2 linked regions of the Bdellovibrio bacteriovorus HD100 genome follow. The protein of the gene in region 1 interacts with the protein of each later gene in a pairwise test. Links are inferred from orthologs where the notes say so. Each region holds a gene or a part of one and is shown on either strand. Other genes may lie near its edges.

The links.
Region 2: the proteins of rpsL (region 1) and BD_RS07020 interact in binary tests that used the Escherichia coli proteins (3 or more experiments, as listed by UniProt). The link is inferred for Bdellovibrio bacteriovorus HD100 from one-to-one orthologs.

Annotation. Positions count from the first base shown.
Region 1 is NC_005363.1:2,866,709-2,877,906, forward strand. The notes cover bases 8,474-11,198. They hold rpsL (30S ribosomal protein S12), read right to left. Parts: upstream 10,161-11,198; coding sequence 9,786-10,160; downstream 8,474-9,785. Other genes in these bases: fusA (elongation factor G), read right to left, coding at 8,474-9,292; rpsG (30S ribosomal protein S7), read right to left, coding at 9,302-9,775; rpoC (DNA-directed RNA polymerase subunit beta'), read right to left, coding at 10,343-11,198. In the rest of the region: rplF (50S ribosomal protein L6), read right to left, coding at 1-429; rpsH (30S ribosomal protein S8), read right to left, coding at 437-826; rpsN (30S ribosomal protein S14), read right to left, coding at 837-1,142; rplE (50S ribosomal protein L5), read right to left, coding at 1,153-1,692; rplN (50S ribosomal protein L14), read right to left, coding at 1,703-2,071; rpsQ (30S ribosomal protein S17), read right to left, coding at 2,081-2,350; rpmC (50S ribosomal protein L29), read right to left, coding at 2,360-2,551; rplP (50S ribosomal protein L16), read right to left, coding at 2,556-2,963; rpsC (30S ribosomal protein S3), read right to left, coding at 2,950-3,615; rplV (50S ribosomal protein L22), read right to left, coding at 3,618-3,950; rpsS (30S ribosomal protein S19), read right to left, coding at 3,963-4,250; rplB (50S ribosomal protein L2), read right to left, coding at 4,260-5,078; rplW (50S ribosomal protein L23), read right to left, coding at 5,081-5,359; rplD (50S ribosomal protein L4), read right to left, coding at 5,359-5,988; rplC (50S ribosomal protein L3), read right to left, coding at 5,990-6,652; rpsJ (30S ribosomal protein S10), read right to left, coding at 6,662-6,979; and 2 more genes. UniProt on the Escherichia coli protein: With S4 and S5 plays an important role in translational accuracy. Interacts with and stabilizes bases of the 16S rRNA that are involved in tRNA selection in the A site and with the mRNA backbone.
Region 2 is NC_005363.1:1,460,320-1,471,600, forward strand. The notes cover bases 8,474-11,281. They hold BD_RS07020 (ribosome maturation factor RimP), read left to right. Parts: upstream 8,474-9,529; coding sequence 9,530-10,033; downstream 10,034-11,281. Other genes in these bases: BD_RS07010 (peptidylprolyl isomerase), read left to right, coding at 8,474-8,851; BD_RS07015 (GNAT family N-acetyltransferase), read left to right, coding at 8,893-9,291; nusA (transcription termination factor NusA), read left to right, coding at 10,049-11,281. In the rest of the region: BD_RS06970 (hypothetical protein), read right to left, coding at 1-115; BD_RS06975 (TIGR02147 family protein), read left to right, coding at 262-1,068; BD_RS06980 (collagen-like protein), read left to right, coding at 1,181-2,458; BD_RS18400 (hypothetical protein), read left to right, coding at 2,473-3,690; BD_RS06990 (hypothetical protein), read left to right, coding at 3,707-5,281; BD_RS07000 (S1 family peptidase), read right to left, coding at 5,661-6,560; BD_RS07005 (hypothetical protein), read left to right, coding at 6,869-8,065; more of BD_RS07010, read left to right, coding at 8,222-8,473.

The sequences.
Region 1 (11,198 bases):
ACCAACAAGCTCTTTACTTGGACCATTCACGGTCAAGCTGGTTTGCTTCTCAACTTTAATTTCAATACCTTCTGGAATATCGAAGATAACAGGGTGAGAGAAGCCCAAAGAAAGCTCCAACTTCTTACCTGCTACGTTCGCACGATATCCAACCCCTTGAAGCTCCAAGCCTCTAGAGAAACCCTTAGTCACGCCAGTTACTGCGTTTTGAATAAGAGCTCTGTAAAGACCGTGCATCGCGCGGCTTTCTTTTGTGTCGTCATTCGGAGTCAAAACCACTTTGTTGCCGTCGATTTTCGCGGAAACATTTGGTTTCATACCGATTGTCAAAGAGCTTTTCGCGCCTTTAACGACAACTTCGTTAGCAGGGGAAACACTCACTTGTACTGTGTTATCAAAAATAACGGGTGCTTTACCAATACGAGACATGATTCACCTACCAAAGTGTCGCAAGCAATTCGCCACCGAGCTTTTGCTCTGTAGCTTGCTTACCGCTCATGATTCCTTTGCTTGTGCTGATGATGGACATGCCCATACCAGAACGAACAGTTGGAATCTTGTCAGATTTAACATAAACGCGACGACCAGGACGGCTAACACGGTCAATATTATTGATCGCGTGGCCACCAGCTTCGTCATACTTCAAATAAACACGCATAATGCCTTGTTTGCTGTCTTTAGCAACTTTAAAGCTTCTGATGAAGCCTTCGTTTACCAAGATCTGAGCAATACCGGCTCTTACTTTTGAAGCAGGCATGTCCACTTTTTCGTGTTTTGCTGCTCCAGCGTTTCTGATCATTGTAAGGAACTGAGAAATTGTATCCATTCTGAACCTCTTACCAGCTGGCTTTCGTTACGCCAGGCAATTTACCGTCAAGGGCCAATTGTCTGAACGCAATACGAGACAAACCGAACTTTCTGTAGTTACCACGAGGGCGACCAGAGATCACGCAACGAGTGATAGTGCGGTTTGGGTTAGTGTCACGAGGAAGAGCCTGCAGCTTAGTGCGTGCAGCGGCTCTTTCTTCGTCAGAAAGCTTCATATCAACAGCTTTAGCTCTCAATTCTGCTCTGTATTGAACATACTTAGCAGCAAGAGCTTTTCTTTTATTATTTTTTTCAATGCTTGCTTTACGAGCCAAGTGACACCTCTTATTTTCTGAAAGGCATGCCAAGCGCTTCAAGTAGCGCTCTGCCTTCAGTATCGTTCTTCGCAGTTGTACAGATAGTGATGTTCATCCCACGAGTTTTATCTACTTTATCGTAGTTGATCTCAGGGAACACGATCTGCTCTTTCAAGCCCATGTTGTAGTTACCACGACCGTCGAAGCCTTTGTTAGGCAAACCACGGAAGTCACGTACGCGAGGTAGTGCCAACGTGTTCAAACGATCCATGAAAGACCACATTTTCTCTCTTCTCAAAGTCACACGAACACCCAATGGGATGCCAGCGCGCAATTTGAAGTTGGAAATTGCTTTCTTTGCTTTAGTGATAACAGCTTTTTGTCCAGTGATCGCTGTGATTTCATCAACCACAGTGTTCAAGATCTTTGGATTCTGAACAGCTTCGCTCAAGCACACGCTAAGAGTGATTTTCTCCAAGCGAGGAACTTGCATCACGTTTTTAACTCCCAGTTGATTCTTCAGAGCGGGAGCGATCTCTTTATTATATCTTGTATGTAAGCGATTCATCTCATACCCCTTATAGAACTTCCGGAGCCAAAGATACGATCTTAACGAAAGACTTTGCTCTCAATTCTCTGGCTACTGGGCCAAAGATACGTGTTCCGATTGGCTCTTTAGAAGCATTGATCAAAACTGCAGAGTTGTCGTCGAAGCGGATGTAAGATCCGTCTGGACGACGAAGTTTTGCTACAGTTCTAACAACAACAGCTTTAGCTACGTCACCTTTTTTAACTTTTGCATTTGGCAGAGCTTCTTTGATGGAAACAACGATAACATCACCAATGGATGCTACACGACGTTTAGAACCACCAAGAACCTTAACGCACATAACTTCTTTTGCGCCGGAGTTGTCTGCTACATTCAGTCTGGTTTGCATTTGAATCATAACAGTCTCCTATGCCTTCGCCGTTTCAACGACTTCAGCCAAAGCCCAACGTTTAGTTTTGCTCAGAGGACGAGTTTCACGGATCTTAACGATGTCACCAATTTTTGCCTGGTTCTTTTCGTCATGAGCCTTGAATACAGACGTCTTCTTAACGTACTTACCGTACTTAGCGTGCTTAACCATGCGGTAGATCAGAACAGAGATGGTTTTATCCATCTTGTCACTGATAACTTCACCTACGACTTCAATTTTACGGCCTCTAGAATTAGTTTCAGTCATTTCCTACCCCTATCTCGCCACTTTTTTTACGATCGCTGTATTGATTTTAGCGATGTCGCGGCGAAGACCACGGATTTGCACTGGGTTAGAAAGTTGCCCAATGGAATTCTTGATACGTGCCTGGAACAACTCTTCAGAAAGAGCTGCTCTTTTCTTTTTCAATTCTGCAACAGAAAGATCTTTGATCTCTACGAACTTCATACAACTACTCCCTTACCAAGAAACGAGTTTTGAAAGGAAGTTTGTGAGCTGCACGTTCGAAAGCTTCTTTAGCTTGTTCGCGTGTCACACCGTTCATTTCGAAAAGAACTTTTCCAGGAAGAACACGAGCAACCCATAGTTCTGGGTTACCTTTACCGCTACCCATACGAGTTTCAGCAGGTTTCTTAGTTACCGGGATGTTTGGGAACACACGGCACCAGATTTTACCACCACGCTTAACAGAACGGGAGATAGCGATACGACCAGCTTCCAACTGACGAGCAGTCAGACGACCTTCCTCAACTGCCTGAAGACCGTAGTCTCCGAAGTCAAGGTTAGCGCCTCTTACTGCAAAACCAGTAGCGCGGCCTACAAATTGTTTACGCCATTTTACTCTTTTAGGACTTAACACGACCTGCCTCCTCAACTTCGCGAGCAGATAAGATATCGCCTTTATAGATCCAAACTTTCAGACCGATGATACCGTATGCTGTCAGGGATTCTGCTGTACCGTAGTCGATATCAGCACGCAATGTATGAAGAGGAACGCTCTTCTCATTGTACCACTCTGAACGCGCAATCTCTGCACCATCAAGACGCCCGGAAACACGGATCTTGATACCTCTCACGCCGCCTTTGATCGCAGCTGCAATAGATTTTTTAAGAGCTCTTCTCCAAGAGATACGTTTCTCAAGTTGTTGAGCAATGCTCTCAGCAACGAGCTGAGCATCGAGGTCTGGTTTGCGCACTTCTTGGATGCTCAGGAAAACTTCGTTGGGTGTAAGTTTCTGAACTTCCGCTTTAAGAGCGTCGATACCACTACCTTTTTTACCAATAACAACACCTGGGCGAGCTGTGGAGATGATGATTTTAATCTTCTTCGCAGCACGTTCCATTTCAATTTTCGCTACACCCGCGTTCTTAAGTTTATCCTTAAGGAACTTTCTCAAACGGATGTCTTCGTGGAGGTTTTCATAATATTGTTGACCCTTCGCATACCAGCGAGAATCCCAAGTTCTGATAACACCGACTCTTAGACCAATTGGATTAACCTTCTGACCCACGACTATTTCTCCTCGAGTACTACGTTAATGTGGCTGGTCTTCTTACGAACACCGAACGCGCGACCTTGTGCACGAGGACGGAATCTTTTAAGAACTGGACCTTGATCAACCCAGATAGCTTTAACATAAAGGCTGTCTACATCCATAACCTTTTTGTATTCAGCATTGGCAACAGCTGATTCGATTAGCTTTTTTACCATACCTGCAGTTTTTTTGTTCAGGAAAGTAAGGGTTTTAACTGCCTCGTTCACGTCTTTACCGCGAACCAGGTCAGCAACCAATCTTGCCTTCTGAGCGCCAACTCTTGCATATTTCAAGCTTGCTTTAACTTCCATAATAAACCTCTATTACTTCTTCGCAGCAGGAGCAGCGGCTTTCTTCTCAGCGTGACCATGGAAAGTTCTGGTTGGAGCAAACTCACCGAGTTTGTGACCAATCATGTTCTCTGTGATGTATACAGGAACGAACTTTCTTCCGTTATGAACTGCGAATGTCAGTCCAATTGTCTCTGGAAGAATTGTTGAGCGGCGAGACCAAGTTTTAATAACTTTTTTATCATTTTTCTCAAGTGCATTGTCGATTTTCTTCTGAACATGAGTATCGACGAATGGACCTTTTTTAATTGAGCGTGCCACCTTTTACTCCTACTTACGTCTCTTGATGATTGAAGAGTTGGTTCTCTTATTGTTTCTAGTTTTGAACCCCTTACAAGGTTGACCCCAAGGAGTTACTGGGTGATGCCCTTTACCAACGCCTTCACCACCACCGAGTGGGTGATCAACTGGATTCATGTGCATACCACGTACAGAAGGACGGATACCTCTCCAACGAGAGCGACCTGCTTTACCTAGATTGATGTTTTCATTGTCAGTGTTACCAACTTGACCGATAGAAGCACGGCAAACTGTCAACACTTGTTTCAACTCACCAGATGGCATACGTACTTGGCAGTACTTGTCGCCTTTACCAGCAAGAGTCGCGCTTGCACCAGCACCACGGCAGATTTGACCACCTTTGCCTGGACGCAATTCGATATTGTGAATAACAGTACCAACCGGAATAGCACCCAAAGTCAGGGAGTTACCTGGTTTGATATCGGCTTTATCAGAAGAGATAACAGTATCGCCAACATTCAAACCTACTGGAGCAAGGATATAAGCCTTAGCGCCATCGATGTAGGAGATCAGAGCAATACGGCAAGTTCTGTTCGGATCGTACTCGATCGCGATAACTTTTGCTGCAACTTCAAGCTTGTTACGCTTGAAATCAACCAAACGGTATTTTCTCTTATGACCGCCACCTTGGTGACGAATAGTGATTTGACCGTGATTGTTACGCGCAGCTTGTTTCTTAAGAGGAGCTAGCAAAGACTTCTCTGGAGTAGTCTTAGTGATTTCTTTGAAATCGAAACCAGTCATTCCTCTGCGACCATGAGAGCGTGGGGCAAATGTTTTAATACCCATCTTTATACTCCCTCAAAAAGAGCGATCTTCTCGCCTTCAGCAAGCTTAACGTAAGCTTTCTTCCAGTAAGCGACCTTGGTTAGACCGAATTTAGTTTGCTTAGAGTGACCGCGGCAGACGCTAGTTCTTACGCTATCAACTTTAACTTTAAAGTTTTTCTCAACAGCGGCTTTTACTTCTGTTTTAGAGGACTTCAAGTCCACTTCGAACACGTATACGCCAGCAGCGTTGTGATAAGTATTTTTCTCAGTAATGAGAGGGGCTTTAATTACTTGTTTCATTACGCCTTCTCCAATGAACAACGATCTACGATTTTAGCCACAGAATCTTTAGTGATAACAGCAGCGTCGTACTTCAATAGATCAAACACGTTCAAACCTTCAACTGGGAAGTATTTGAATGTTGGAAGATTCTTGGAAGCACGGTTGAATTTGTCATCAACTACAGAGTCAACCAATACAGCTTTTTTCAAACCGAAAGCTTGCAAACGTTTGTTAAGCTCAGCAGTTTTACCTTCAGAAGCCATGCTGTCCACGATGAACAGTTTGCCTTCTTTTTGAAGGTGAGAAAGTGCCATGCTCAGACCCAAACGACGAACTTTTTTAGGCAGAACGAAAGCGTAGCTGCGAGGCTGAGGACCGAAAGCGGTACCACCACCAGGCATCAAGATAGAACGGCTGGAACCTTGACGAGCTCCACCAGTACCTTTTTGTTTAAACGGCTTTTTACCACCACCAGACACAAGACCTTTAGTCTTAGTCATGTGAGTGCCTTGACGACGAGCCGCCAATTGCCATTGAACTACTGTGTGAAGAACTTCCTTTTTAACAGGAGTTTCGAACACGTCAGCAGCAAGCTCAACGGAACCAACTTTTTCTTTTTTCCAGTTCAATACATTTACTGTAGCCATACTATTCTCTCACCAACTTAACCAAAGTGTTTCTAGCACCTGGAACTGGCCCTTTTACCATCAGAACGTTTTCTTCAGCGATGATCTGAACAACTTCTACGTTCTTAACAGTGACAGTTTCAGCACCCAAATGACCTGGGAATTTCTTACCCGGCATTACGCGACCTGGCCATGTTCTGTTACCAGAAGAACCCGGACGACGGTGGAATTTAGAACCGTGGGATGCAGGACCACCTGCGAAGCCCCAACGCTTCACGGAACCAGCGAAACCTTTACCTTTAGACTTGGAAGTGATTTTTACGAAATCACCTTTAGCCAAGCTGTCGATAGAGATTTGCGCGCCAACAACAGTGCCTTCTGGAGCAGCTTGACGAAGTTCTTTTACGAACTGAGCGCCATTTTCGAAGCCAGCTTTTTCAAGGTGACCTTTTTCTGCTTTGTTGGAGTTTTTAGCTTTTTTAGGGTGGCAAGCCACCTGGATAGCCTCGTAACCATCAGCTTCGTTAGTTTTGATTTGAGAAACAAACCAAGGCTCGTAACGAAGAACAGTAACAGGAACAGCTTCGCCGTTCTCGTTATAGATAGTAGCCATACCTTCTTTGAAGGCGAACAGGCCGTTCAATTTAAGACCTGCAGTATTTTGAGTTTCTGTAGTTTCGCTCACGTCTTACCTCTAAACCGCAGAAAGTTTGATTTCAACATCGACACCAGCAGAAAGATCCAGCTTCATAAGCTGATCTACTGTCTGTTGAGTTGGTTCTAAAATATCGAGCATACGCTTGTGAGTTCTCACTTCGAATTGTTCACGAGATTTTTTATCTACGTGCGGAGAACGCAATACAGTGTAGCGGTTGATGCGAGTAGGCAAGGGAATTGGACCCGCAACTTTTGCGCCTGTACGACGAGCAGTCTCAACGATTTCTTTCGTCGACTGGTCAAGCAATTTATGATCGAATGCCTTCAATCTGATTCTAATCTTCTGACTTTGCATATGGACACTCTTCTCTTTTATAAAGTATCGTAATTACTAGCAAATTTGTTAACGTTCAACGTCCTGATCCCATCGAAAACTTGCCCCGAATTAGCCCTTGCGGCCTGAATCGCCTTCAACGCGGGGGGTTTTTTGTAGATATAGACGCTATGAGTGCGCGAGTATGCGCACTTTGAAATATAATGTCAAAGGGAAATATTATTTTTTTTAATATCTTCCCATTTTATGGAGAATGTCCGTTTTTACCTTCGCAGGCACAATGGCATATTCCAAAAATTCCATACTGAAGCTGGCTCGCCCTTGGCTCAAACTGCGGACATCCGTCGCATAACCAAAGAGACTCGCCAGAGGGGCTTCGGCCGAAATAACCTGACCACCACCCTGCTTCACATTCATCGCCAGGATCTTTCCACGGCGGGCATTTAAATCACCCACAATGTTCCCGACGAAATCATCCGGACAAGTCACCTCTAGCTTAAAGATAGGCTCTAAAAGCTCTACAGAGGCTGCCTTAACCGCATCCCGGAATGCCAGGGAGGCAGCCGCCTTAAAGGCCATCTCACTGGAGGAATCGGGACGAACTTCAACTGAATTTAAGGTCCCCTTAATACCCAACATCGAGCAGCTTGCCAAAGGACCGACCTCAGCAGCTTCACGGAAGCCCGATTCGGCAGCCTTCAACATAGGGGCTGTAAATTCTTTAGACACAGCCACTTTACTGATGAACTGGATGCCATCCGCCTGAGAAATAGGCTCGATGGAAAGGGAGACTTTGGCAAAGTGAGTTTCGCCAGCAATCTCACGCTCGTAAACGTGCTCTGCTTTGGCGGCAACCGTGATGGTTTCACGATAGGAAACCTGCGGCTTACCCACGTTGGCCTGGATCTTATGCTCACGAAGCAAACGATCCACAAGAATTTCCAAATGCAACTCACCCATGCCAGAAAGCAGGATTTGCCCTGTTTCCGGATCCGTGCGCAGACGGCAGGATGGATCTTCTTTTTCAAGTTTAGCCAGGCCAGCCAGCATCTTTTCCTGGTCCGCAGAGGACTTCGCCTCTACCGCCACGGAAATCACCGGCTCTGGGAAAGTGATCGTCTCAAGAACCACAGCATGAGAGCTTTCACACAGAGTGTCCCCTGTGCCTGTGAACTTAAGACCGATAACCGCGCCGATATCCCCCGCCTTCAGGCTGTTGATTTCTTCACGGGAATTCGCATGCATTTTCACCAGCTTCTGAATGCGCTCTTTTTTCTGAGTGCGCGGATTCAAAAGCTGCTCCCCGACTTTCACTTCACCGGAATAAACACGGATATAAGTCAAAGTGCCGGCAAACGGATCATTGGCGATTTTGAAAGCCAAAGCAGCCGCGTGAGCATCAAATTCAGTTTTACAGATGATTTCTTTATCAGGACGCTCAGGATCGTGACCCACGATTGCAGGCACTTCCAGAGGCGACGGAAGGTAGTCAATGACCCCATCCAACAAAGGCTGAACACCTTTGTTTTTGAAAGCGGCTCCACAGAATACCGGGAAGGCTTTCAATTCAAGAGTCCCTTTGCGCAAAGCACGTTTAAGCTCTGGCACAGTGACTTCTTCTCCATTGAGATATTTCTCAAGAAGTTCGTCTTCAAATTCAACGATCTTCTCAATGACCTCTGTGCGGAAGCGGTTTACTTCCTCTTTCATGTCATTGGGAACATCGGTAATTTCGAAATGGTCACCCATTCCGGACTGATCCCACATGTAGGCTTTATTTTCGAGCAAATCAACAACACCACGGAAGGTGTCTTCCATGCCGATTGGAACCTGCACAGGGATTGGGTTCGCGTTCAGCTTTTCTTTGATCGTCCCGAAGGACATCACAAAGTCAGCACCAACACGGTCCATTTTATTTACGAAGCAAATGCGGGGAACTTTGTATTTATCAGCCTGTTTCCAAACGGTTTCGGACTGAGGCTCAACCCCATTCACGCCGTCGAAAACTGCGATCGCGCCATCCAATACACGCAAAGAACGCTCAACTTCAATAGTGAAGTCAACGTGGCCCGGAGTATCGATGATGTTGATTCTGTGATCTTTCCAGAACGCCATGGTTGCAGCAGACGTGATAGTGATACCGCGCTCTTGCTCCTGAACCATCCAGTCCATGGTGGCATCACCATCATGGACCTCGCCGATTTTATGACTTTTACCTGTATAGTAAAGAATGCGTTCGGTGGTGGTCGTCTTACCGGCATCGATGTGAGCCATGATGCCGATATTACGAGTGTACTTGAGATCAGCTACAACTTTAGGATCTTTAGCTGACATCTGAACAGATTACCAATTGTAGTGAGAGAATGCCTTGTTGGATTCAGCCATTCTGTGAACGTCGTCTTTCTTCTTAATAGCATTTCCTCTATTATTGTACGCGTCCAAGAATTCGCCAGCCAAACGTTTCGCCATGTCTTTCTCACCGCGCTCGCGAGAGTACTCAACCAACCAACGCATAGCCAAAGCCAAACGACGGGATGGACGAACATCTACTGGAACTTGGTAAGTAGCACCACCTACACGGCGGGAGCGAACTTCGATAGACGGTTTAACGTTCTCAAGAGCTTTTTTGAAAACTGCCAAAGGCTCTTCACCTTGAACTTTGCCTTCAAGCTCTTTCAAAGCACCGTAGAACAACTTTTGAGAAGTTGCTTTTCTACCTTGAATCATCATTTTATTGATGAACTTAGCAATTACTAGATCCTTGAAAACCGGATCTGGAATGATTTCTCTTTTAAAGGTCTTTTTACGACGTGACATCTCTCAATCCTTATTTCTTAGGTCTCTTAGTACCGTATTTAGAACGGGCGCGCAGACGACCGTTTACACCTTGAAGGTCCAATACCCCACGAACGATGTGGTAACGAACACCCGGCAAATCCTTCACACGACCACCGCGGATTAGTACAACGGAGTGCTCTTGAAGGTTATGGCCGATACCAGGGATGTAAGAGATAACTTCGAAGCCATTGGAAAGACGAACTTTTGCAACTTTACGAAGTGCGGAGTTCGGCTTCTTTGGAGTCGTTGTATAAACACGTGTACAAACACCGCGACGCTGAGGACAAGAGTCCAAAGCTGGTGATTTTGTTTGGTTTTTTTGAACAGTACGCTCACTTTTGATGAGCTGATTAATTGTTGGCACTTTATATACCCCTTAAAAACAATTATGCGGTTCTGGACGCTGGAACTTACATTTCGGTGACGCCCAGGTCAAGACTTTGTTGTTAAAATTACATTTATCCATGAAAAGCGGCGTGAGGTCCCCAATCCATGAGCTTTTTACCCTACGCCGGCCTGTGAAGCCGGCGATCAGGTGGTCTTACTTTAGCCTTGAGGCTGTACGGAAGACGTCATACCCGGCAATGCGACAAAGCCGATATCGTCATCTTCATGCACAGACACTTTCCAGCGTTTGTAAGATGTCAAACCAGTTCCCGCAGGAATCAGACGACCCATGATGATATTCTCTTTCAGGCCACGCAAATGGTCTGTACGAGAATTGATCGCTGCTTCCGTAAGAACTTTTGTAGTTTCCTGGAAGGACGCTGCTGAAATCCAGCTGTCAGTGCTCAAAGAAACCTTAGTAATACCAAGAAGAAGTGGGCTGCAAGTAGCAGGTTGACCACCCTCTTTGTTAATACGTTCGTTTTCTTCCATGTAAGCGTATCTTTCAACTTGCTCACCAGCCAGGAAGCGGCTGTCGCCGGCATCACGGATTTCTACTTTACGTAGCATCTGACGAACAATGACTTCGATATGCTTGTCATTGATACCAACCCCTTGAAGTCTGTAAACTTCTTGGATTTCATCTACAAGGTATGCAGACAAGGCTTTAGCACCCAGAACCGCCAGAATGTCATGAGGATTTGTTGGACCATCCATCAAAGCCTCACCGGCTCTTACGTACTCACCTTCTCTTACAGCAACGTGCTTACCTTTAGGGATGAGGTATTCTTTTTGCTCACCCACTTCAGGAGTTACGATCACACGTTGTTTACCTTTAACGTCTTTACCGAATGTCACATAACCATCGATCTCAGAGATGATAGCTGCTTCTTTCGGTTTACGAGCCTCAAACAATTCGGCAACGCGCGGAAGACCCCCGGTGATATCCTTCGTTTTCGAAGCTTCACGGTGCATCTTCGCGATTACGTCACCCGCATGCACTTCCTGCTGATCC
Region 2 (11,281 bases), 1.4 Mb from region 1 along the record:
GACCGGTGCTGGTGTGATCACTGGGTTGACAGGCGACGATAAACGTCATGAAGCCGCACAGAAGCCAGGGCATAAGGCGCAAATAGAATCTGTTTCGCGATGCTGGCACTGTCATATTCGACTCCTGACAACCTGAAGAGCAAGCGGCATGCCTCGCCGTTGGTCGCGAAATCTCATTGTGAGACAGGAGTAAGGTCTTGATTTTTGACACGGAAATCGAAAAACAGGTCGGGCTTTGTTTACCGTTAGTAAACTGGGGGCATGCTGGATATTTATAATTACGATGACTACAGGCTGTTCTTTAAGGATGTACTTCAATCACAAGAGCGGACTGACAAGAAGTACCGCGGAAGATTGGTTGAAGCGATGCGAATCAGCACCTCGTTGTTTTCGCAGATTCTGAAAGGTGAAAAAAATCTTTCTTCTGAACAGGGCTTGGAGGCCGCAGCCTTCTTTGGTTTTGGTGACAAAGAAACGGATGTCTTTATGCTGATGATCGAGCTGGGGCGGGCGGGTTCCGTCAAGCTGCAGGCGCGGCTTAAAGACAAGATCCAGATCCTGCAGTCCGAAGCCAAGTCCATCAGTGCCCGGGTTCCCAAGGATGTTGTCCTGAGTGATGTCGACAAAGCCACCTACTATTCCTCCTGGCTCTATACTGGTGTCAGGAATCTGCTGCCAACCCCCGCAGGAAAGGAACTGAAAACCATCGCTGAAAAACTGGGTGTGCCTTTGGAAAAAGTGGACACGGCCATTCAGTTTCTGATTGAAGTGGGCCTGTGCGAAAGAAAGAATGGACAGCTTTATTACAAGCAGGGGTTCACTCATCTTGATTCAACCCATCCGATGATTCTAAGGCATCACCAGAACTGGCGTCAGCGAGCCATTGCAAAGATGGATTTTTACAAAGACCCCCATGTCCATTATACAAGTCCCATGTCTTTGTCCGCCGAAGGGGCTCAGAAGATCCGGGATTATCTTCGCGCAAACATTAAGGAAATCATCAACTTGTCGCGCGAGGGAAACCCTGAGATCGGCTATTGCCTTAATATAGACTGGTACGAATACTGACTTTACCAAAAGTAAACTGAAACCCGGCCGTTTTAACCAACCGGACTTCGCGGAATTTTTCTGGATTCTGTAAAAAGCTTCTCATGCGAACTGAATCGTATGAGGAGTTTTTATGAATTTTTCCAAATGGATCTTCGTGTTGTTGGTTCTGACTCAGGTGCAAGCCCATGCGGGCCCGTTGTGTCTGAATGACCGGTACCAATCGAAATGGACGGCGGAAACACTCTCTGAACAAATGTCATCCCTGCAGGAACGCGCGAAGGCAGCAAAGCCCTTGTGGGTTCGCCTTCAAGGCGAGGATCTTCTGATTAAAGAAGACACACTTCTGGTGCTGCCTGAAAACCCATCTCAGGCTCTGGCGCGAATTGGCAAACTGGCCGTCCGAAACAATGCCATGATTTTCTATGCTCAAAATACACGCCTGGTTGTTGCCGAGGTGATGAAATCCTCTCGAGTGCAATTCCTGGATGTGGCGGCGCTGAATCTTTCAGCTGCAATAGATCACACGCAGCAGGTCGTTTCTTTGACAGAACTAAAAAACAATCCCGATCAGGCTGAACCGTTCAAAAGTTGCACCCTGATGTCCTGTGTAGGTGTTGCCGCGGCCAACGGAAGTCATGGCGGCGCAGGCGGCAATGGCCGTGATGCTGGCGGCAAAATCAAATGGGGTATTCCACAGTCCACACCCAGTTCTGATGGCGGCGCAGGGGCTTCTGGCGGTGCCGGCGCGAATGGCCGTAACGGTGACAATGGCGCGCCCGGGGTTGCGGGGTTGAACGCGCACAAACTTTTCATGCAGTTTGAAAGTGTGGATCTGTGTAGTGGGGTGGAAATTGTCGCCAGTGGAGGTGCGGGGCTCAAGGGGCTGAAAGGTCTGAATGCTCAGGACGCCGGACAAGGTGGCAATGGTGGCAAGGGCGGCCGTGGTGGCGGTGCCAAGTGGGATCGTAAAGCCAGCCGAGGTGGCCGTGGGGGCAATGGGGGTGCTGGTGGCAACGGAGGCAACGGTGGATTTGGCGGTGATGGCGGCAAAGGCGGTGACGGCGGTCTGGTGGTCGTCGTGGTGAAGCCGCGATTCCTGGATATGGTGAAAGTAAACGACAATATCAATGTTCTGGTTGCCGGTGGCAAAGGCGGACCGGGTGGAGCCAAGGGGCTTGCGGGCAAAGGTGGCCGCGGTGGTCATGGTGGAGAAGGTGGTAACGGCGGTGACGGTTCTGTCTTCAGTCATGGCGGCAGCTCAGGACTTGCCGGAAGTGCGGGAACGCAAGGTCAGGACGGCAAGGATGGGCAGGAGGGCCGTCCCGGTGTAGAGGGCCGCGAGGGCCTTGTGACCAAAGCGGAGATTTATATTTCCAATGATGTCTCCATTGAGAGCTTTCAATTTTAGTAAGGAGAATGACCATGAAAAACGTGTTTAAAAAACTGATCCCTTTGGCTGCGGCTGTGACTTTTGCTGACCCTGCATGGGCCCGGATTCTGGGGGATCCCTCAGAAAGAACCCGCGTGCTGCTTGAAGAACAACAATTTCTTTGCAGTCAGAATGAAACTCTTGTGATTAACGGCGACGTGGAAATCACGCGCAAGAACGAGGACCTGCGCAATGCACCTCTGAATGTTGATTTGATCTGCAAACGGATTGAATTCAAAAACGGGGGGAGAATTCTGACGCAATCCAATTTGCAGATTGTAGCTGACTCTGTTGAAGGCTTTATGAATGTGGAAAGCATTCGCGGGGTGAAAGGACAGCAGGGTGAATTCGCCTCTGCGGTACTGGAAATTGCCAACACCGGTTCTGCCGGAGCCCGCGGTGGCAATGGCAGGGGCGGCAGCCTGACAGATTCTCCAGAGGACGGAGGCCGAGGCCAGCATGGCTACAATGGTATGGATGGCCGGGACGGCAACAATGGCGCTCCGGGTGAACCTGGGGTTCATGCTTCTGACATCGTTGTGAAAATCAACAGAATCCAAGGGACGGTTGGCTTCCGCATCCGCGCAGTTGGGGGCGAAGGCGGCACGGGCGGTAAGGGTGGCAGAGGGCAACAAGGTGGTAACGGGGGCGTCGGTGGGGACGGCGGTCGTGGTGGGAACCAAAAGTACGCTATTTGGAATCGCTCTGGCGATGGCGGAGACGGTGGTGATGGAGGACACGGCGGCAACGGCGGTAATGGCGGCGCTGGTGGTGACGGAGGACGAGGTGGCAACGGCGGTAAGATCGCTTTGTATGTGGCCGAGGTCTTCAACACGCTGGAACTGACCGGGGATGAGTTCGACAACCGCGGAGGCCCCGGAGGTCAGCCAGGTATGGGCGGCGAAGGTGGTGTTGGTGGCAAAGGGGGCGAAGGTGGTAAGGGCGGATCTTCTGGGACGGCTCTGGTGACCTCAAGTTGTGATGTCCCTCCGTGTGAAGGTGATAACGGTCGCCATGGTAAAAAAGGTCTTGATGGCAAGCCGGGACTGGCCGGTCCGCAAGGGCGTCTGGGGCAGGACGGTTTGGCCGGTGTTAAAATTCTGGATCCGAAATTTAAATTTGTGAAGTCGGTTCCTGACGACTATTTCGACAAGCTGCCCGAGCTGGGAACAGAAAAGAATTTGAAAATACTCAGAATGAAACTTCCTTAAGAGCAGGGACAAAGTTATGAAAAAAATTATTTTGGCAATGTTGTTGTTATCGTTGCAGACGTATGCGCAGACAATCAGTTACAGCGAAAACAGTTCTTTGAGGCTCGGGGCGGGGGTGGACTTGGACCACCCCGACAAGGCCAAGGCCAATTGTGTTAAAAGTTCTGATCGTGAATGGCTGGATGGGAACACTCCCGTTTCAACAACGTTTGACCTAAGCATGATTGAGACCTCCAGCGAGCTGGAAAGAAAAATGAATTTTGATGTTCAGTTGAATGCGGCGGGCACAATCAAGGCCGTGAATTTTGACAGTCAGAATTACTACCGGGTGATTCATAAGTTTCTGGAAAGCAAGAACAGCCTGAATTTTGCGCTGACGGCGGAATTTTCCTACGGTCGCAAAGGCCTGACAGAAGAGTCCCTGAAGCCCGAGTATCAGACCCTGCTGGACAACGGCAAGTGGCAGGAAGTTTTGAGAAGATGCGGAACGCACTTTGTTTCAGAGGAGATTCACCGATCCAAAGTGGTCGTTTTGATTCATGTGAAGAATTCCCGCACCGAAGACATCAAGGAACAGATTCTGGATCTGAAGAACAAACTGAAAGTTCCCAAGCTGAATTTCGGCGGGGATTTGAATGTTCAGTACAAAGAATTCATCCGCAAGCTGGATAAGATTGGTTCGGTGGAGGTGAAAGTGGTTTCTGTCGGCGGGCAGGGCGCAGATGCGTTGGGTGTCTTTGCCAATGAAATTGTGGTGGATGATCTGCAAAGCATAAAAAACGCCGCAGAAAAGTACTTTAGAAGCTTTACGATCGAGAATTCCCCGGTGTTCGCCTATGTGGTAAAACCGTTGGATATTTTCGAGGGCGCTGAAAACATCCGTCCAAGACAGAAAAAGTGGCAGCACTTGAAATTACTGGCTGACTGGATTTTTGAGCACGAGGAACTGCTGGCAGAAATCAAAGGTATGCAAGCCCGGGTCAGCAAAGCCCTTTATGCCGTGTACTTTGAACCAAAGTCGATGGCTCTGGAGACCAGGATCAACGAGATTCGCTCTCGGGCTGAAGAGTGTCTGGACCGCTACAACTGTGACAACCTTCCGGCCGTGGCACCATTTCCGGTTCATGTCCCATCCCGCGCCGTCAGTGCGGTTTCATTGAACACGCAGTGTGGGTATCTGCCGGTAAGAAATTCCAACATGCAGATTCTAAGTGATGTCCGCGTAGGACTTGATGTGGATGTGATGTATGCCAAGGACATTGAAAATATCGAATTGTTCCGTCTGGATCAAAACGGCGAATTCCAGAATGCAAACTATGGACAGAATGAAGAACTGACGATGGCAAACAATATTCTGGAATCCGAAGTGGGCCGCATCAGAAGATATCAGTCGGTGAACGAGTTTTCCGCCAACCACGTGCTTTCAGACAGCGCCATCCTGTCAGCACAAGACAGCGTGCTAAAGGCCCAGGAAATCTTCAACGCCGCCTTTAATTCAATCTACATCATGAAGATCCGATTTAAACAGGGTCAGGACTTAACCCAGATTCTGGGGACCCCTCCGATGAAAAACTGCTCGATCACAAGATAACAGTGGATCGCAACTTAATCCAATGCGGGGGCGCGCCCCCGCACCGCAAACCGAGAGCCCCAGCTACCCAAATCTTCCCCTTTAAATTCAAGTTCCACAGCGAAGCAAAACGCCAGTGCGAAGCCAGAAAATAAATAACAAGAGCGAGGATGTGTCCGAAGAATTTAAAGGGGAAGATTTGGTGCGGGTGGAGGGACTTGAACCCCCATGCTTTCGCGGGAGATTTTGAGTCTCCTGTGTCTACCATTTCACCACACCCGCAGTGAGACGTCTTTTGTATTGAATTTGCCCGGAACTGACAAGGATTTTTTAAATAAAAAATGAAAAAGGGGCCTATTAAGCCCCTTTTGTCATGAATTTGCCCTAATTTTAAGCTGACTTAAAGCTTATTGATTTGATCGTTGATCCAATCCAGGTGTTCGCGGACGTCCGTGAACAGGGCAACGCCGTGGCAGACGCGCACTTTCTTTTCATCGGTGGCGCGGTTGTCGACCCCCATGGAGGTGATACCCACCAGGGTCAGGTCAGAACCCACTTGATTATAAAGCGGACCGCCGGAGTCACCCGTGCAAACGCCGGTATTGGCCTGGTCCACGATGATGGTTTTTGGAACTGAAACTGACTTTCCAACCAAGGCCAGATAAAAGCTGGTGCCCAGAACATTGGACGAAGGCGTGGAGGTGAAACGCAAAGTTCCAGAGTCTTCGCCTTTTTCTGTGGTGGTTCCATAGCCCGTCATAATCAGTCGGTCTGTAGGTGCCACGCTGTAGGATTTTTGTGGCAGTTCACGGATTTTGTAGCCTTCAGGGATGCTGCCAGAGAATTTCAGCACGGCCAGATCTGTCGAGGCGTTGTTGAAGTCTGTTTTGTTCCAATAAGAGTAAGCATCAGGAACCGCCGTATCAGTCACGAGACGCAAAGTTCTTTTCGGAGCAGAAGAAACACAGCCCACGTTATTGGAAAAAGCGATGGCCGTTTTGCCGCCCCAGCTGGAAATACAGTGAGCCGCGGTCAGAACTTTGTTATTTGCAACCAGGGTTCCGGTGCAGATGCTGGTCTCTTCTTTATAATTCATATGAATGACCATGACGGTGGAAGAGCTCAACTCATTCCCCGAAGCCAGGGTTTGTCCATTCACGATACCAAAGGATTTTCCGGATACTTCACAGTTCGAAGGTTCGACTTTAAGATCGCTGCCACCGCCAGAGCCGCCGCAGGCACTAAGAAGAGATAGAGACAGAAGGACAGCAGAAGAACGAAGAAATAGAGCAGGGGACATCCGGGAATCTCCTTATATAGCGTCTGCACTCCGGCGTCGCCGGCCGAGTTCGAAGAGAAGTTTTACCAAATTTATCCATAGTCAGGGGCACTATGACCCCGCTTTGCAAGAATTTCAGAAACCGTACTGGAAGTTGTCACAATTCCCGTCACTCCGGCAAAAGCCCCTTTCCGGTGGTGGGGCCGAGACACCGGGGATATCAATAACTTAGACGCCGGCGACGCTTTTTGGCGCTGTTGGCATCAGGCTTGCTCTATGCGACCAGTGACTAAAAGGTTTTTATATAACCAGAACCACGAGGAGATCCTATGAAAAAGTATTTCTATATACTTGCAGCCTTGAGCATCGCACCGTCGTTTGCTCTTGCTCAAAGTATTGAAAGCGATGTTGATGCTGAGCTTGATCAAATGTATTCAAGCCAGACAGCACCTGCTGCTCCAGCCGCTCAGGCCGGAATTGCCAACACCGCACCGGTAAGCGGTCAGCCTATTTATATCCTGAATCAGGCGACACCGACTTCCACAGCTCAGTTGCAACAGCAACAAATCCAGAAGCAGCCTACAACTATTATTGAGGCTTCTCCGCTGACTGAAAGCCGCGCGGAACAAATCCGTCGTGCCCGTCAGGACGCTGAAATGCAGACTGAGCAGCGCATTGTTGAAAAACTTGAATCTGCCCGTATGGAAGATGAGAAAAAACGCGCTAACGTTCTATTTGGTGACAAGTTCAATCAAATGAACGAACAGCAGCAACAACAGCCTCAAGCTGTTCAGCAGCCTGTGTACGCACAGCCTGTTCAGGTTCAGCAGGTTGAAGAACCAAAAGAAAACACCCGCGACATCATTCGTGAGGAACTGGCTGCGGCCATGAAAGTGGAAGAAGAAACAGCTTTGGCTCCAATCGAAACCAAGTATGTTGCCGGTATCGTCGGGGTGGGTGACTATCCAGATGTTAAGAACGTCAAAGGCAACTACTCTTTGGGTGTGGCTTTCGGTAATAAATATGACAACTTCGTGATCGAGGGTTCTTTCCTTTACTCCAACTATACAGTTGAAGGTCAAGGTTACTACTCTGGTGGCTACGGTTATAACGGTTACAACAACTATCCGTACAACAACGCCAGCACCTGGATCCCGAACAACATCGACGTGAACCAGTACTCTGGTCAGTTGGCTGCGAAAGTTCAGTTGTTCAGCGGTATCATCAAGCCAGTCATTGGTGGTTTGGTGTCATACTCTTACAGATCTTTCAGCTGGTCTAACGACAACTACGGTTACTACAACGATACGACTGCGAACTCTCACGCGGTGGATATCGGTACTATCGTGGGTGCGGACCTTGAGTTCTCTCCGAAGTACTCTTTGGGTGTGGACTTCCGTTACATGTGGAATCTTTCCAGCCGTGTAAACGCAGAAAATACCTGGATGTCTGGACCTCAGTACGGGACTCCGATCGAAAAACTGCAGTATTACGTAATGTCTATTGTCGGTCGCGTAAATTTCTAATCTAATTAGAAAAGTAAGAAGTTAAATTCCTCAGTGGTTATCAACCCCCGCCCTAAAAAGCGGGGGTTGTGTTTTTTCGGGGGACAGCCCGGGGGGCCAAAGCGCCGGGCGGTGCGAAGGCTGGACTTCGTCGTGCTTTTTAAGCATAGTAATCCTATGCGCTTTCTTTTGATTTTCTTTTTTACGATTTCGGCCCAAGCGGCGACTCTGGTGACGGAGACGGTGGGACAGGTGTCTGATTATGTGGTCACCAGTCGGGAAGTGCAGATTTCCATGGTGATTGGGCAGGTTCTGGAGCCCAGTTCAAAGTTGCCTAAAAACACTTTGCCGGAAGTGCGGCCGGGGCAGCCGGGGTTTTCCGGGGCGGTGACTCAGGTGTTGCTGGAGCAGGTTGTGGTCTTGGAGGCGGAAAACTTCAATGTGGCCGGTGTTCCGGAGGCGGAAGTTGATGCGGCGGTGGCCAAGGTTGAAAAAGCGGTGGCGGGACGTGCCTATTGGGCGGGGATTGAGCCCACGGCGGCGGAAGTGCGCCGTTTCACCACGCGCAAGCTGGTGGCTAAAAGTTTTCTGAAATTCAAAACCAACTCCATGACCGGAATTATCACCGATCAGGAGGCGCAGGCTTATTACGAGAAAAACCGCGCCAAGTTCGGAAGTTCTCCGTTTGAGGATTTCCGCGACAACATCAAGGCGTTTCTGGCCCAGCAGCAGCTGGAAGAGCGCATCCGCTCGTGGTTTGAAGTTATTCAGCGTAAATACAAAGTGCGAAATTTCGTGGCGGAATAAGTATGCATGTGGAAGTTCTAAAAGGGCCACAGAAGCCCGCAATGCGTGCCCTGGTGGAGGCGATTCATGCCGAACAGGGGCTGGCCGCGTCTTTTTACTGGCCCCAGGATTTATTGGGGGCCGAGCTGGCCACGGCTGAAGCCATCGGAGTCTTTGAAGGTGAGGTTCTTACGGGTTTTGTCCTGTACCGTGAAACCCCGGATGTTTGGGAGATTTCGCTGGTGGCGACCCATCCTCAGTTTCGCCGTCGCGGCCTGATGGAGCACCTGTTGAGGCATATGATCGCCGCAAAGGGTCAAGGTCGGGCCTTGTGGCTGGAAGTTCATGAAGAGAATGTTTCTGCGCAAAAACTCTATGAAAAACTCGGGTTTACGGAAGTTCGCCGGCGCCCCCGGTACTATAAGGACGGGGCCACAGCGATTTTGTACTCACTATCCTGACCCACAAAGGGTCCAAGGGCTCAGCTCAGATAAACCCTTGCACTTCTTCGATTTTATTGTTAATTTAGATCCGTTCAATGGGCCCCGCAGGCCCATTTTTTTTTGTACCGGCCCCGCCCGGGCAGTTCCCACATGTCGACCCAAAACGTGCGACGAGGTAGCTGAGACAGGTTCTTAGGGGCTTGTTTGAGCTTATTTTATTTTAGGATTGAACGAAATGTCAGAGTCTCCATCTTGGATGGCAAAAGTAGAAAAGATCGCCAACGACGTCGCGGCCGCGCAGGGCTGTGTGCTTTACGATATTGAATTCGTTGGTTTGGGCAAGGGGCGCACGCTTCGTCTTTTCATCGACAGAGAAGAAGAAGGCGCAATCAGCATTGAGGATTGCACCAACGTGTCCCGCGGTTTGAGCGAAATTCTGGATGCAGATGAAGAGATGATTCCAGGTGGCGAATACAATCTGGAGGTTTCAACTCCGGGTCTGGATCGTCATCTTAAAAAACCATGGCACTTCAAAAAGGCGATTGGCAAAAAGGTTTACATCAAAACTACCAAGGCGCTGGAGTCCGTGGGAGTGGAAGACAAAAAATGGAAGAACGCCAAAACCGTCGAAGAGGTTCTTGAATCCGCCGACGAGCAGGGTGTTCGCTTTGTTGTGAAGGACGTGGAGATCAAAATCCCGTACGCGATGATCGACAGGGCAAAATTGGTTTTTGAATATACTAAAGGTCAGAAAAAGTAACGAGAGAGGAAAATCATGGCTGAAAATGTGTTTTCAGATCTTTCCAAGGTGATTGATCAAGTCGGAAAAGACAAAGGTATCGACAAACAGGTTGTTATCGATGCAATCACTCAGGGTATGCTGGTAGCTGCACGTAAAAAATACGGTACTTACCGCGAGATCGAAGCTGCATACAACGAAGACACCGGCGAAGTTGAACTGTTTGAGTTCAAAGAAGTTGTTCCTCGTGAAAAATACATCGATGAAGAAGTTGAGATTCCTCTTGATGAAGCTCAGAAGCTGGATCCAAATGTTCAGCTGGATGACTCCATTGGTATCAAAATGGAAGCTTCCGACCTGGGCCGTATCGCTGCTCAGACTGCAAAACAAATCATCATGCAGAAAGTGCGTGATGCGGAACGCAACATCATCTTCAATGAATTTGAAGAGCGCAAAGGCGAGATCGCTTCCGGTATCGCACGTCGTGTTGAAAAAGGCGCGATCGTTGTCGATTTGGGCCGCACTGAGGCTTACATTCCGCCTCGTGAACAGATCCCGGGCGAACAATACAAGCCAGGCGATCGCATTCAGGGTTACCTTTCTGAAGTTCGTCAGACGACACGTGGTCCTCAGATCATCATGTCCCGCGCTGATGAACGTTATTTGATGAAACTTTTCGAAATGGAAGTTCCAGAGATCTACGACGGTGTTGTGGAAATCATGGCAGCCGCTCGTGAACCAGGACAGCGCGCGAAAATCGCGGTTCGTTCCAAAGACAACTCCGTGGACCCGGTAGGGGCTTGCGTGGGTATGAAGGGTTCCCGTGTTCAGAATATCGTTCAGGAGCTTCGTGGCGAGAAAATCGACATCGTTCCTTGGGACGAGGATATCACTCGTTTCGCGTGCAACGCTTTGGCGCCTGCGGAAATCTCCCGCGTGTTCCTGGATGATGCCAACCGCGAAATGGAAATCGTTGTTCCGGACTCTCAATTGTCTTTGGCTATCGGTAAACGTGGTCAAAACGTGCGTCTGGCAGCGAAACTGACAACTTGGAAGCTGGATATCATTTCTGAATCTTCAGCGGCTTCCCGCACAGCGGAATCCATCTTCAATCTGATGTTGATCCCGGGCATGAGCGAAACCATGGCTCAGAACATCTTCCAGTCCGGCTTCGGTTCATTCCAGGCTGTGGCGACGGCGGCTGTTGAAGAGCTGATGACAATCCCTGGTTACGACGATCCAGACAAAGCCGAAAAGCTTTCCAAAGAA